2 linked regions of the Sphaerisporangium krabiense genome follow. The protein of the gene in region 2 interacts with the protein of the main gene of each other region in a pairwise test. Links are inferred from orthologs where the notes say so. Each region holds a gene or a part of one and is shown on either strand. Other genes may lie near its edges. The genes, in order: uvrB and uvrA.

Region 1 (5,830 bases), on a different replicon or contig from region 2:
CGATGGGGGCGGGGTCCGGCGGCGATCAGGGCAGGGCGATGGTCGCCGATGTGAGCGACTGCTGGGTGGGCTAACGGCGACCAGCCACAGGGGACCCGCACGGGTGGGCCTCACAGACCTCTTCCCGCCCTGAAACCACTGGCTCCGCGTCTACAAGCTCGCACCCGCAGCTGCAACCAGCGTCATGATCGGTACTACCGACGCACGCGCCACTCGGTGTGCAGGGCCGAGTGCTCATGCCTGTCGACCCCAGAACATTTCTCACGACATCGCCCACCACCCACACCCGCCATGACCACCGCGATACCCCCCGACCCGCCCTGAGGCGCGTACCCATGGGTGGGCTAAGGGCGGCCAACCACAACGGACCCGCACGGGTGGGCCTCACAGACCTCTTCGCGCCCGAAACCACCGGCTCCGCGTCTACGACCTCGCGCCCGCAGCTGCAACCAGCGTCATGATCGGTACTACCGACGCACGTGCCGCTCGGTGTGCAGGGCCGAGCACTCGCGCCGTCGACCCCAGGACATATCTCACGACATCGCCCACCACCCACACCCGCCATGACCACCGCGATACCCCTGACCGGCCCTGAGGCACGTACCCATGGGTGGGCTAACGGCGGCCAACCACGACAGACCTGCACGGGTGGGCGTCACAAGACCTCTTCCGGCCATAAAAGCACCGGCTCCGCGCTCACGTGGCTGTGAAGGGGTTCTACAGGGTGAGGTCGTCGTGGTCTCGGGACGCGTCTGCGGCGGTGAACTCCTGGAGGACGTGGGTGAGTTGTGTGCGGGCGTCGGGGGTGAGGCGTTCGAGTACCGTGCCGATGCGTCGCCGGCGTGCTGAGCGCAGCCGTTCCAGGACCTCACGTCCGTCCGAGGTGGTGTCGATGCGGATCTCGCGCCTGCTGTGCGGGGCGGGGAAGCGCTGCAAAAGGCCCAAGCCGTCGAGACGGTCCACCATTCGGCCGGCCGCCGACAGCGACATGTTCAGCCGGGTCGCCAGGGAGCTCAGGTTCAGTGGCCCGTGCCGATCGACGGCCAGGAGGGCTCTGAGCTGGGTCAACGACAGATCTCCCATTTCGGCGACCGCGTCGAGCGTCACCTCGACCAGCACCAGGGACGCCTCCTCCACCAGCCACGGCCAGTCTTGCGACATGCCGGCGAGGATGCGCTCACTGGTGGGCCCATGAACTTGCCACCTATGGCCAGGCGCCGGTCCGGCGGTCATCACGGCCACCTTCCTTCACTGATCGGCACTGATCGGCACTGATCGGCACAGATGCGCGTTGATCCGCCCTGGTCGGCACTGGTTGACCTGGGCCGATCTTCACTGATCGGCGCCGGCCGACGGCCACTGGTCGGCTCCGGCCAGTACCGATCGACCTGGGGGCCCGCAGTCCGCCGGAAGGCGTACAGGGGACGTGCGTGCGGCTCCGCCCGGCGTGGGGCCGCCATTGATCCCCGCCGGACTTTTCCGCATGCCCGCCGGTGACCGCCGCCCATGACCCCGCGCATCGGCCGGCGACCACATCTCCGACGAACCGGCGCTTCTTCCGCCGCGTGATCTCCACCCTAACGCCCGGCGACGTCACCGAGAACGTGCGACGTCCCCTACTTCCCCATGACACCGAAGCCGACGCGCCGACCACGCCGCGGAAAAGGGGCAGCTCGACAATGCAGGGAGAGGCATTGTGGACGGCTCCAGCCGGACGGGGCGGTGGAGATGTCCGGCCGGTGGGCTAGTGGACGCCGGCCTCCTGCATGTCTCTGAGTTCTCTCTTGAGTTCCTTGATCTCGTCGCGGAGGCGGGCGGCGACCTCGAACTGGAGGTCGGCGGCGGCGGTGTGCATCTGTTCGGTGAGCGACTGGACCAGCGACTCGAGCTGGGCGCGGGGCATCTCGCCCGCGATGGCCTTGGCGTGCTGGCCGGCCTGGCGGGCGGCGGCCATGCCGGGGACCGGCGCCTTGCCGCGGCTCTGCTGGCGGCCGGCGCCGAGCAGGCGGTCGGTGTCGGCGTCCTCCCTGGCCAGCGAGTCGAGGATGTCGGCGATCTTCTTGCGCAGCGGCTGGGGATCGATGCCGTTGGCCTCGTTGTACGCGACCTGCTTGGTCCTGCGGCGGTTGGTCTCGTCGATCGCGCGCTCCATGGACGGGGTGACGCGGTCGGCGTACATGTGGACCTGGCCGGAGACGTTGCGGGCCGCGCGGCCGATGGTCTGGATCAGGGAGGTCTCGCTGCGCAGGAAGCCCTCCTTGTCGGCGTCGAGGATGGCCACCAGCGACACCTCGGGCAGGTCGAGGCCCTCGCGGAGCAGGTTGATGCCGACCAGGACGTCGAACTCGCCCATGCGCAGCTCGCGGAGCAGCTCGATGCGGCGCAGCGTGTCGACCTCGCTGTGAAGGTAGCGGACGCGGATGCCGAGCTCCAGCAGGTAGTCGGTGAGATCCTCCGCCATCTTCTTGGTGAGGGTGGTCACCAGGACGCGCTCGTCCTTCTCCGCACGCTCGCGGATCTCGTGGACCAGGTCGTCGATCTGCCCCTTGGTCGGCTTGACGACGACCTCGGGGTCGACCAGGCCGGTCGGGCGGATGACCTGCTCGACCACCTCGCCCTTGGCCCGGCCCAGCTCGTAGGGCCCGGGGGTCGCCGAGAGGTAGACGGTCTGGCCGATGCGGTCGAGGAACTCCTCCCACTTGAGCGGCCGGTTGTCCATGGCGGAGGGCAGGCGGAAGCCGTGCTCGACCAGCGTGCGCTTACGCGAGGCGTCGCCCTCGTACATCGCGCCGATCTGGGGGACGGTCTGGTGGGACTCGTCCAGGACGAGCAGGAAGTCCTCGGGGAAGTAGTCGAGCAGGGTGTTGGGCGCGGAACCGGCCTCGCGGCCGTCGATGTGGCGCGAGTAGTTCTCGATGCCGGAGCAGGTGCCGACCTGGCGCATCATCTCGATGTCGTAGGTGGTGCGCATGCGCAGCCGCTGGGCCTCCAGCAGCTTGCCCTGCTTCTCCATGCGGGCCAGGGTGGCGCCGAGCTCGGCCTCGATGTCGCGGATCGCGCGCTCCATGCGCTCGGGGCCGGCGACGTAGTGGGAGGCCGGGAAGATGTACAGCTCGGCGTCCTCGGTGATGACCTCGCCGGTGAGGGGATGCAGGGTGGCGAGCTTCTCGATCTCGTCGCCGAACATCTCGATGCGGACGGCGAGCTCCTCGTACTGCGGGATGACCTCGATCGTGTCGCCGCGCACGCGGAAGGTGCCGCGGGTGAACGCGAGATCGTTGCGGGAGTACTGCATGTCGACGAGGCGGCGCAGGAGCCGGTCGCGCTCGATCTCCTGGCCGACCTTGAGGCGGACCATGCGGTCGACGTATTCCTGCGGGGTGCCGAGGCCGTAGATGCACGAGACGGAGGCGACCACGACGGTGTCGCGGCGGGTGAGCAGCGAGTTGGTCGCCGAGTGGCGCAGACGGTCGACCTCGTCGTTGATCGAGGAGTCCTTCTCGATGTAGGTGTCGGTCTGCGGGACGTACGCCTCGGGCTGGTAGTAGTCGTAGTAGGAGACGAAGTACTCGACGGCGTTGTTGGGCAGCATCTCGCGCAGCTCGTTGGCGAACTGGGCGGCGAGGGTCTTGTTGGGCTGCATCACCAGAGCCGGGCGCTGCAACCGCTCGATGAGCCAGGCCACGGTCGCCGTCTTGCCGGTGCCCGTGGCGCCGAGCAGGACGTTGTCCTTCTCTCCGCCCTTCACGCGGCGCTCCAGCTCGGCGATGGCCGTCGGCTGGTCACCGGACGGGGACATGTCGGTGACGACCTCGAAGGGCGCCACCTTGCGCTGCAAATCAGTTACCGGCCTCACACCTCCATAACCTACGCCGGGCCACCGACATTTCCGCCCGCCCGCCGGACGGCGCCGGGGCGGGACCGCGTGAGGCCGTGGGGAACGCGGCGTGAACAGGTGCCGTCCCGCGCGGCACTGGCCCAGGTTTTGCCTTCTCGTTACCATGACGGCGGGGATATGACGGCGGGGGCTGACTGATCGTCGAGGGCGGGCGCGGTAACGCTGTGGGACGCATGGGGAAGTTCGTCGCGTGGGTGGGCAAGAACGCCGACGGCGTCATCGCCCTCGTCCTGGCGTTGTTCATCGCCTTCCTGGGCCTCACCTCCGACGACGAGATCCTCGGCCAGAGCAAGAGCGACCTGATCAGCGGCGTCACGCTGCTGGTGCTGGGCCTGCTGACCGCCGCCATCCTGCGCGACCGGTGGCGTCAGGAGCCCATGGAGGACACGATCAAGGAGAACTTCCGCACCACCTCCGGCGCCTTGGCGAGCCTTCCGGCGCGGCTGGACCGCCTGGAGCGGCTGGAGGCCGTGGTCGAGAGCGCGCGCCGCGTGCTGGACGACCTGCAGGTGGTCGAGGTGCTCAACGGGGCCGACGAGATCGCCGAGGCGCACGCCGAGGCCAGGCGCGCCACCGACCGCTGGATCTTCAAGGGCGGCACGGGCACGTACATGCGCGCCGTGACGCTGCCCGACCTGGTGCTCGCCGCCCGCAGGGAGCGCAAGGCGCTGCTCGTGCGCCTGGAGATCATCGACCCGACCCACGCCGGGGTGTGCGAGGCGTACGTCCGCTTCCGCAGGTCGGTGTCGGACACCCCCGACGGCACCGGCGAGTTCTGGACGGTGGACCGCACCCGCAAGGAGTCGTACGCGACGATCCTGGCGGCCTGCTGGCACCGTCAGAGGTTCAGCCTGCTCGACATCGACCTCGGCCTGTCGTCCACGATGACGACGTTCCGCTGGGACATGTCGTCCGGCTACGTCATCATCACCGTCGAGGACCCGAACCGCGCCCTGATGAGCAGGCGGGGAAGCTTCTACTACGACCACTGCTCCACCGAGCTGCTGGCCAGCCTGGACCAGACGCGCCGGGTCCCCATCGAGGCGGCCAAGTCCGCCACGCTCGGCGACGAGCCCACCGTGGACGAGACGCGCAAGCTGTTCGAGGTGCTCGGCCTCGGCCTGCCGAGCTCCTATGGGGACCGCGACGTCGTCGAGATCATCCGCAAGGCCATCCGCGCGAAGAATCCGTATTAGACATGAAGTATCAGGAGCTGCACGACGAGCTGACCTCGGGCGCCGTCTCCCCGTCGGTGCCGCGCCGGGTCCTCGGCCTGCTGGAGGACATCGCCGCGGGGCGTTCCGCGATCAGGGCGGTGCGCCACCCGCTCGGGTTCGTCTGCCTGCCGGTGGCGCGCGGCGGCGCCTGCGGCGTCTGCCTCCACCTGTGGTCGGCGGACCTGCCGCGCGCGGGGAACACCACCTCGGAGGTCCACTGCCACAGCTGGGACCTGGTGAGCTACGTGCTGTACGGCCAGGTGCGCAACGAACTGGTCGGGGTGACCGACAGCGCGACGGGGGCGACCCACCAGCTCATGCGGGTGGTCAGCGCGGGCGGCGTGGACAACCTCAGCCCCACAGGCCGCACGGTCACCTTCCGCGAGGGCGCCGCCGGGGTGTACCGCGCCGGTGACGTCTACACGATGCCCGCCGGGGTGTTCCACCGCAGCGTGATCCCCGACGGCGTCGACACCGCGACGATCGCGCTGGGCAGCGGGCGTCCGGGCGCGGCGGACCTGTCGCTCGGCCCGCTCGGCACGCGCTCCCACCGCGTGACGCGGGAACGCTGCGACGATGAGGAGACCGCGCGGGCCGCCCGGCTGGCCGCGGACCACCTGGCGCGCACCTAGCGCGGACCTTGGAGGGCTCATGGATCTCGATCACGCTCGCCGGGTGGCGGTGGCGGCCGTGGAGGCCGCGGGAGATCTCCTGA
Region 2 (6,261 bases):
ACCCGGCCGCCGCGCTGCTCGGTCAGCAGCTCGGCCACCGCGCCGGTCTCGGGCGGCAGCTCGGGCACCAGCACCTCGCGCGGCACCGCCTCGGGCGCGGCCTCGCCGTACATCTGGAGCAGGAAGTGCTCGACGAGCTCGCCGGGCGAGGCCTCCTCGACCTTGTCGACCACCCAGCCGCGCTGGCCGCGGATGCGGCCGCCCCGGACGTAGAAGACCTGGACGGCGGCCTCCAGAGGATCCTCGGCGAGGGCGACGACGTCGCAGTCGATGCTCTCGCCGAGCACCACGGCCTGCTTCTCCAGCGCCCGCTGCAGCGCCTGGACGTCGTCGCGCAGGCGGGCGGCCCGCTCGAACTCCTCGGCCCCGGCGGCCTCGCGCATCTCGCGCTCCAGGCGCTTGATGAACCGGCCGGTGTTACCCGCCATGAAGTCGCAGAAGTCCTCGGCGAGGCCGCGGTGCTCCTCTTCGCTGACCCGGCCGACGCACGGCGCCGAGCACTTGTCGATGTAGCCGAGAAGGCAGGGACGGCCGATCTGGCCGGCGCGCTTGAACACCCCCGCCGAGCAGGTGCGCACCGGGAACACCCGCAGCAGCAGGTCGACGGTCTCGCGGATCGCCCAGGCGTGGGAATAGGGCCCGAAATAGCGGGTGCCCTTGCGCTTGGCGCCGCGCATGACCTGGACGCGGGGGTAGTCCTCGCCCATGGTGACGGCCAGGTAGGGATAGGACTTGTCGTCGCGGTACTTGACGTTGAACCGCGGGTCGAACTCCTTGATCCAGGAGTATTCGAGCTGGAGGGCCTCGACCTCGGTGCCGACGACCGTCCAGTCGACGGAGGCGGCGGTGGTGAGCATGGTCTGGGTGCGGGGGTGCAGCCCGGCGAAGTCGGCGAAATAGGAGTTCAGCCGCTGGCGCAGGCTCTTGGCCTTGCCGACGTAAATGACCCGGCCGCCGGCGTCCCTGAACCGGTAGACCCCCGGGGACTCGGGGATCGACCCGGGCTCGGGCCGGAAACTCAAGGGGCTGTTCACGGGTCTCACCACACCTCAAAGCCTATCCGGACCCGCCGACAGAATAGGGCGATCGAGCGCTCCCCGAAGGCCGGGACGATCAGGCGTCCGGCGGGCTCCACGCGTTCCCGGCGGCGGGTGCGGAGCGGCTCCGGGGCGGGGTCCGCGCGAGGCGCGCGTGCCGCCGCGGCCGGGGGGCGCCACGCTTTCGCGGACGTCATCATGCCGGGCGAAAGCGCGTGGACCGGGCCGAGTAAATGGCGCTGTTAATCAGAAGGGGCGCATTAAGCCCGCTATATCGGTCGAATCTCGCGAATACCAGGGGTGACATCAGTACGGGCGAGGGTGAAGGGCACCGCCCCCTTCACCCCCGCCCGGCGGGGCGAGCCGTGCGCGCTACGTCACGGCCGCGGCGTCACGCGAGGCTGATCGAGTCGCCGTCGACCTTGATCTGCTTCTCTTCGAGCGGCTGCTTCGCCGGGCCGGCGGTCACCGAACCGTCGTCGATGCTGAACTTGCTGCCGTGGCAGGGACAGTTGATGGTGCCGTTGGAGACGGCGTTGCAGGTGCACCCCTGGTGGGGGCAGATGGCGCTGAAGGCCTTGAACTGCCCGTCGCTGGTCTGGATGACGACGACCTTCTGCTCCTTGAAGACCTTGCCGCCGCCCTTGGGGATGTCGGCCGTCTTCGCCAGGACGTTCGCCTCGCCACCGGAGCCGCTCGCCCCGGAGCCCTCCGCCGCCGAGGACGCCGGGGCCGGCTGCGAGGCGGACGAGCCGCCGTCCGCCGGGGCCGCGGAGTCGGTGCCGCCGCAGGCGGTCAGCACCACGGCCAGGCCCGCGCCGCCCGCGCCCAGCATCATCGAACGTCGTGTGGTTTCCGAATCGGTCATGTTCGCCTTCCTAGAGATCTTTCTTAACCGTGCTACGTCTCCCGGGCCCGGATGGTTCACTCCGCACGGCAACTAACTGAGGAAGTATGAACAATTGCACGTAACGTCCAGGTCAAAGGGGCCCCACGCCCGCTCCCGGCCGGAGCCGCGGGACGCCTCGCGCCCCCGGGGACGGGGGCACGAGGCACGGCCTCAGGCGCCGAGGATCTTGCGCAGGAAGCGGCCGGTGTGGCTCTCCTCCACACCGGCGACCTGCTCGGGGGTGCCGGTCGCGAGCACGCGCCCGCCGCGCGAGCCGCCCTCGGGGCCCATGTCGATGAGCCAGTCGGCGGTCTTGATCACGTCGAGGTTGTGCTCGATGACGATGACCGTGTTGCCGCCGTCGACCAGGCGGCCGAGCACGCCGAGCAGCTTGTTGATGTCCTCGAAGTGCAGGCCGGTGGTGGGCTCGTCCAGGACGTAGACCGTGCGGCCGGTGGAGCGGCGCTGCAACTCGGAGGCGAGCTTGACCCGCTGGGCCTCGCCGCCGGACAGCGTGGTGGCGGGCTGGCCCAGCCGGACGTACCCGAGGCCGACGTCGTTGAGGGTCTTGAGGTGACGCTTGATCGCCGGGATCGCGTCGAAGAACTCCAGCGCCTCCTCGATCGGCATGTCGAGGACCTCGGAGATGGTCTTGCCCTTGTAGTGGACCTCCAGGGTCTCGCGGTTGTAGCGGGCGCCGTGGCAGACCTCGCAGGGGACGTAGACGTCCGGCAGGAAGTTCATCTCGATCTTGATGGTGCCGTCGCCCGAGCACGCCTCGCAGCGGCCGCCCTTGACGTTGAAGCTGAACCGTCCCGGCTGGTAGCCGCGGATCTTCGCCTCGGTGGTCTGCGCGAACAGCTTGCGCACGTGGTCGAAGACCCCGGTGTAGGTGGCCGGGTTGGACCTCGGCGTCCGGCCGATCGGGCTCTGGTCGACATGGACGACCTTGTCCACCAGATCGGTGCCGGTCACGCGGGAGTGGCGGCCGGGGACCGTCTTGGCGCCGTTCAGCTCCTTGGCCAGGGCGCTGTAGAGGATGTCGTTGACCAGCGTGGACTTGCCCGAGCCCGACACGCCCGTGACGGCGGTGAACACGCCGAGGGGGAACTCGACGTCCACGCCCTTGAGGTTGTGCTCGCGGGCGCCCTTGACGGTCAGCTTCCGCTTGGGGTCGCGCCGGCGGCGGGACGCGGGCAGCGTGATGCTCCTGCGGCCGGACAGGTAGGCGCCGGTGAGGGAGTCCTCGCAGGAGAGCAGGTCCTCGACGGTGCCGGAGACCACGACCTGGCCGCCGTGCTCGCCCGCGCCGGGGCCGATGTCGACCACCCAGTCGGCGGCGGCGATGGTGTCCTCGTCGTGCTCGACGACGATGAGCGTGTTGCCCATGTCGCGCAGGCGGATCAGCGTGTCCAGCAGGCGCTGGTTGTCGCGCTGGTGCAGGCCGATCGACGGCTCGTCCAGCACGTACAGGACGCCGACGAGGCCGGAGCCGATCTGCGTGGCCAGGCGGATGCGCTGGGCCTCGCCGCCCGCGAGCGTGCCCGCCGCGCGGTTCAGGGTGAGGTAGTCCAGGCCGACGTCCAGCAGGAACCCGAGCCGGGCGTTGATCTCTTTGACGACCCGCTCGGCGATGTGCATGTCGCGCTCGGACAGGCTGAGGTCGCCGAGGAACTTGGCGCACTCGCCGATCGACAGCGACGAGACCTCGGCGATCGACCGGTCGGCGACGGTCACCGCCAGGGAGACCGGCTTGAGCCGCGCCCCCTTGCAGGTGGGGCAGGGGATCTCGCGCATGAAGCCTTCGAAGCGCTCACGGCTGGAGTCGCTCTCGGCCTCGGAATGGCGCCGCTGCACCCATGGGATGACGCCCTCGAAGGAGGTGTAGTAGGACCGCTGCCTGCCGTACCGGTTGCTGTAGCGGACGTGGACCTGCTGGTCGTGGCCGCGCAGCAGGGCCTTCTGCGCCTGCTTGGGCAGGCGCTCCCACGGGGTGTCGAGGTCGAAGCCGATCGCGTGGCCGAGCGCCTCGACGAGGCGGATGAAGTAGTCGCTGGTGTGGCCGCCCGCCCACGGCGCGATCGCGCCGTCGCCGAGGCTCTTCTCGGGGTCGGGCACGACGAGCTCGGGGTCGACCTCCATGCGGGTGCCGAGGCCGGTGCACTCGGGGCAGGCGCCGAAGGGCGAGTTGAACGAGAACGACCTCGGCTCCAGCTCCTCGAACGACAGGTCGTCGTAGGGGCAGTACAGGTGCTCGGAGTAGAAGCGCTCGCGGCCCGGGTCGTCCTCGGGGAGGTCGACGAAGTCGAGGGTGATCGTGCCGCCGGAGAGCTGGAGCGCGGTCTCGACCGAGTCGGTGAGCCGGCGGCGCGCGCCGTCCTTCACCGAGAGGCGGTCGACGATGACCTCGATGTCGTGCTTCTCGTACTTCTTCAGGGTGGGCGGCTCTTCGAGCCTGACCACGGTGCCGTCGACCCTGGCGCGCGCGAAGCCCTTGGTCTGCAGCTCGCGGAACAGCTCGGCGTACTCGCCCTTGCGGCCGCGGACCACCGGGGCCATGACCTGGAAGCGCGTGCCCTCGGGCAGCTCGAGCACGCGGTCGACGATCTGCTGGGGGGTCTGGCGGGCGATGGGACGCCCGCAGGCCGGGCAGTGCGGCTTGCCGATGCGGGCCCACAGCAGGCGCAGGTAGTCGTAGACCTCGGTGATGGTGCCGACCGTGGACCGGGGGTTGCGCGAGGTGGACTTCTGGTCGATCGAGACGGCCGGGGACAGGCCCTCGATGAAGTCGACGTCGGGCTTGTCCATCTGCCCGAGGAACTGCCTGGCGTACGCCGACAAGGACTCGACGTAGCGGCGCTGGCCCTCGGCGAAGATGGTGTCGAAGGCCAGGCTGGACTTACCCGAGCCGGACAGCCCGGTGAAGACGATCAGAGCGTCTCGCGGCAGGTCCAGCGAGACGTCTTTGAGGTTGTGTTCGCGGGCGCCACGAACGATCAAGCGGTCGGCCACAGCAGATCTCTCATGTCCGTTCATGATCCACGGCAGCCGAGCTAGGGCCACCTCTGACTAGTCGCCGCCACTCTAACGACGGGGTCCGACAGTTTTCTTCCGGTCCGGGGAAGGCGCCCCCGGTGGGCGGGTGGGCGGGTGACGCGGGCCGGGACGACGCCCATGGTCCGGACGATCATGGCGGCTCGCTGCCTGGGCCAGGACGGGTGTGCTCACCTCACAGTACCCAACACCCGGGGCCGGGAAGGCCGGATTCCGCCGGGCCTGGAGGACGTCCCCGCCCGGCCGGCCGGGGACGGCGAAGCCCCGGGACCGGGGTATCACGGCCTTAAGGTGACGGAGCGGACCCCGCGCCGCCACCCCGGCCGGCGGCGCCCGTCCCGCCCGGCCCTTCCATCGACACTGCCGAGGAGTACCCGTGACCTACACCGGTGATGTGACCGCCGGCGGCCCCGCCGACGTGCGCGAGCTGCCCGACCTGACGATCAGCAAGATCGAGGTGGGCGACTTCGGGAACAACGCCTACCTGCTGCGGTGCCGTGAGACCGGGGACGGCGCGCTGATCGACGCGGCCGCCGACGCCCCCCGGCTGCTCGAACTGATCGGCGACCGGCCCATCAGCAAGATCATCACCACGCACCGGCACCCGGACCACTGGATGGCCCTGGCGGAGGTGGCGAAGGAGACGGGGGCGGAGACGATCGCCCACCCCTTGGACGCCCCCGGGCTCCCCGTGCCGGTGACCCGCCGGGTCGAGCACGGCGAGCGCGTCACCGTGGGCGTGGTGACGATCGAGGTGATCCACCTGCGGGGACACACGCCGGGCTCGATCGCCCTGCTGTACGGCGACTCCCACCTGTTCACGGGGGACTCGCTCTTTCCGGGCGGGGTCGGCAACACCCAGGGGGACGCCGCCCGGTTCGACCGGCTCTACACCGACGTGGTGGAGCGCATCTTCGACCGGCTGCCCGACGACACCTGGGTGTACCCGGGGCACGGCAAGGACACCACGCTCGGGGCCGAACGCCCCGCGCTGCCGGAGTGGCGCGCGCGGGGCTGGTGAGGAACGCTCCCGCACCCGGCCCGGCACCGCGGGGATGCCGGGCCGCCGGGCACGGCGCTAGCGCACGCTGCCGGTGAGCTTGCGCTCCTTGCGCTGCTCGCGCTTGAACATCAGCACGCGCAGCGGGATGGCCGAGACCAGCGCGATCTGCATGCAGGCGCCGATCTGGATGAGGATGTCGCCGCCGGCGAGGTCCGCCGCCCAGATGATCAGGCAGGCGACGTTGACCATGATCCAGGCCAGCACGACCGCCGCCAGGT

The links.
Region 1: the proteins of uvrA (region 2) and uvrB interact in binary tests that used the Escherichia coli proteins (3 or more experiments, as listed by UniProt). The link is inferred for Sphaerisporangium krabiense from one-to-one orthologs.

The regions. Positions count from the first base shown.
Region 1 is NZ_JACHBR010000001.1:5,847,631-5,853,460, reverse strand. The notes cover bases 1,301-4,232. They hold uvrB (excinuclease ABC subunit UvrB), read right to left. Parts: upstream 3,857-4,232; coding sequence 1,745-3,856; downstream 1,301-1,744. Other genes in these bases: BJ981_RS25570 (hypothetical protein), read left to right, coding at 4,072-4,232. In the rest of the region: BJ981_RS25580 (MarR family winged helix-turn-helix transcriptional regulator), read right to left, coding at 718-1,161; more of BJ981_RS25570, read left to right, coding at 4,233-5,094; BJ981_RS25565 (hypothetical protein), read left to right, coding at 5,097-5,747; BJ981_RS25560 (inositol monophosphatase family protein), read left to right, coding at 5,767-5,830. UniProt on the Escherichia coli protein: The UvrABC repair system catalyzes the recognition and processing of DNA lesions. A damage recognition complex composed of 2 UvrA and 2 UvrB subunits scans DNA for abnormalities.
Region 2 is NZ_JACHBR010000002.1:1,211,069-1,217,329, reverse strand. The notes cover bases 1,898-5,260. They hold uvrA (excinuclease ABC subunit UvrA), read right to left. Parts: upstream 4,939-5,260; coding sequence 2,098-4,938; downstream 1,898-2,097. Other genes in these bases: BJ981_RS33265 (Rieske (2Fe-2S) protein), read right to left, coding at 1,898-1,905. Outside these bases: excinuclease ABC subunit UvrC, read right to left, coding at 1-1,034; more of BJ981_RS33265, read right to left, coding at 1,429-1,897; BJ981_RS33255 (MBL fold metallo-hydrolase), read left to right, coding at 5,357-6,001; pssA (CDP-diacylglycerol--serine O-phosphatidyltransferase), read right to left, coding at 6,059-6,261. UniProt on the Escherichia coli protein: The UvrABC repair system catalyzes the recognition and processing of DNA lesions. UvrA is an ATPase and a DNA-binding protein. A damage recognition complex composed of 2 UvrA and 2 UvrB subunits scans DNA for abnormalities.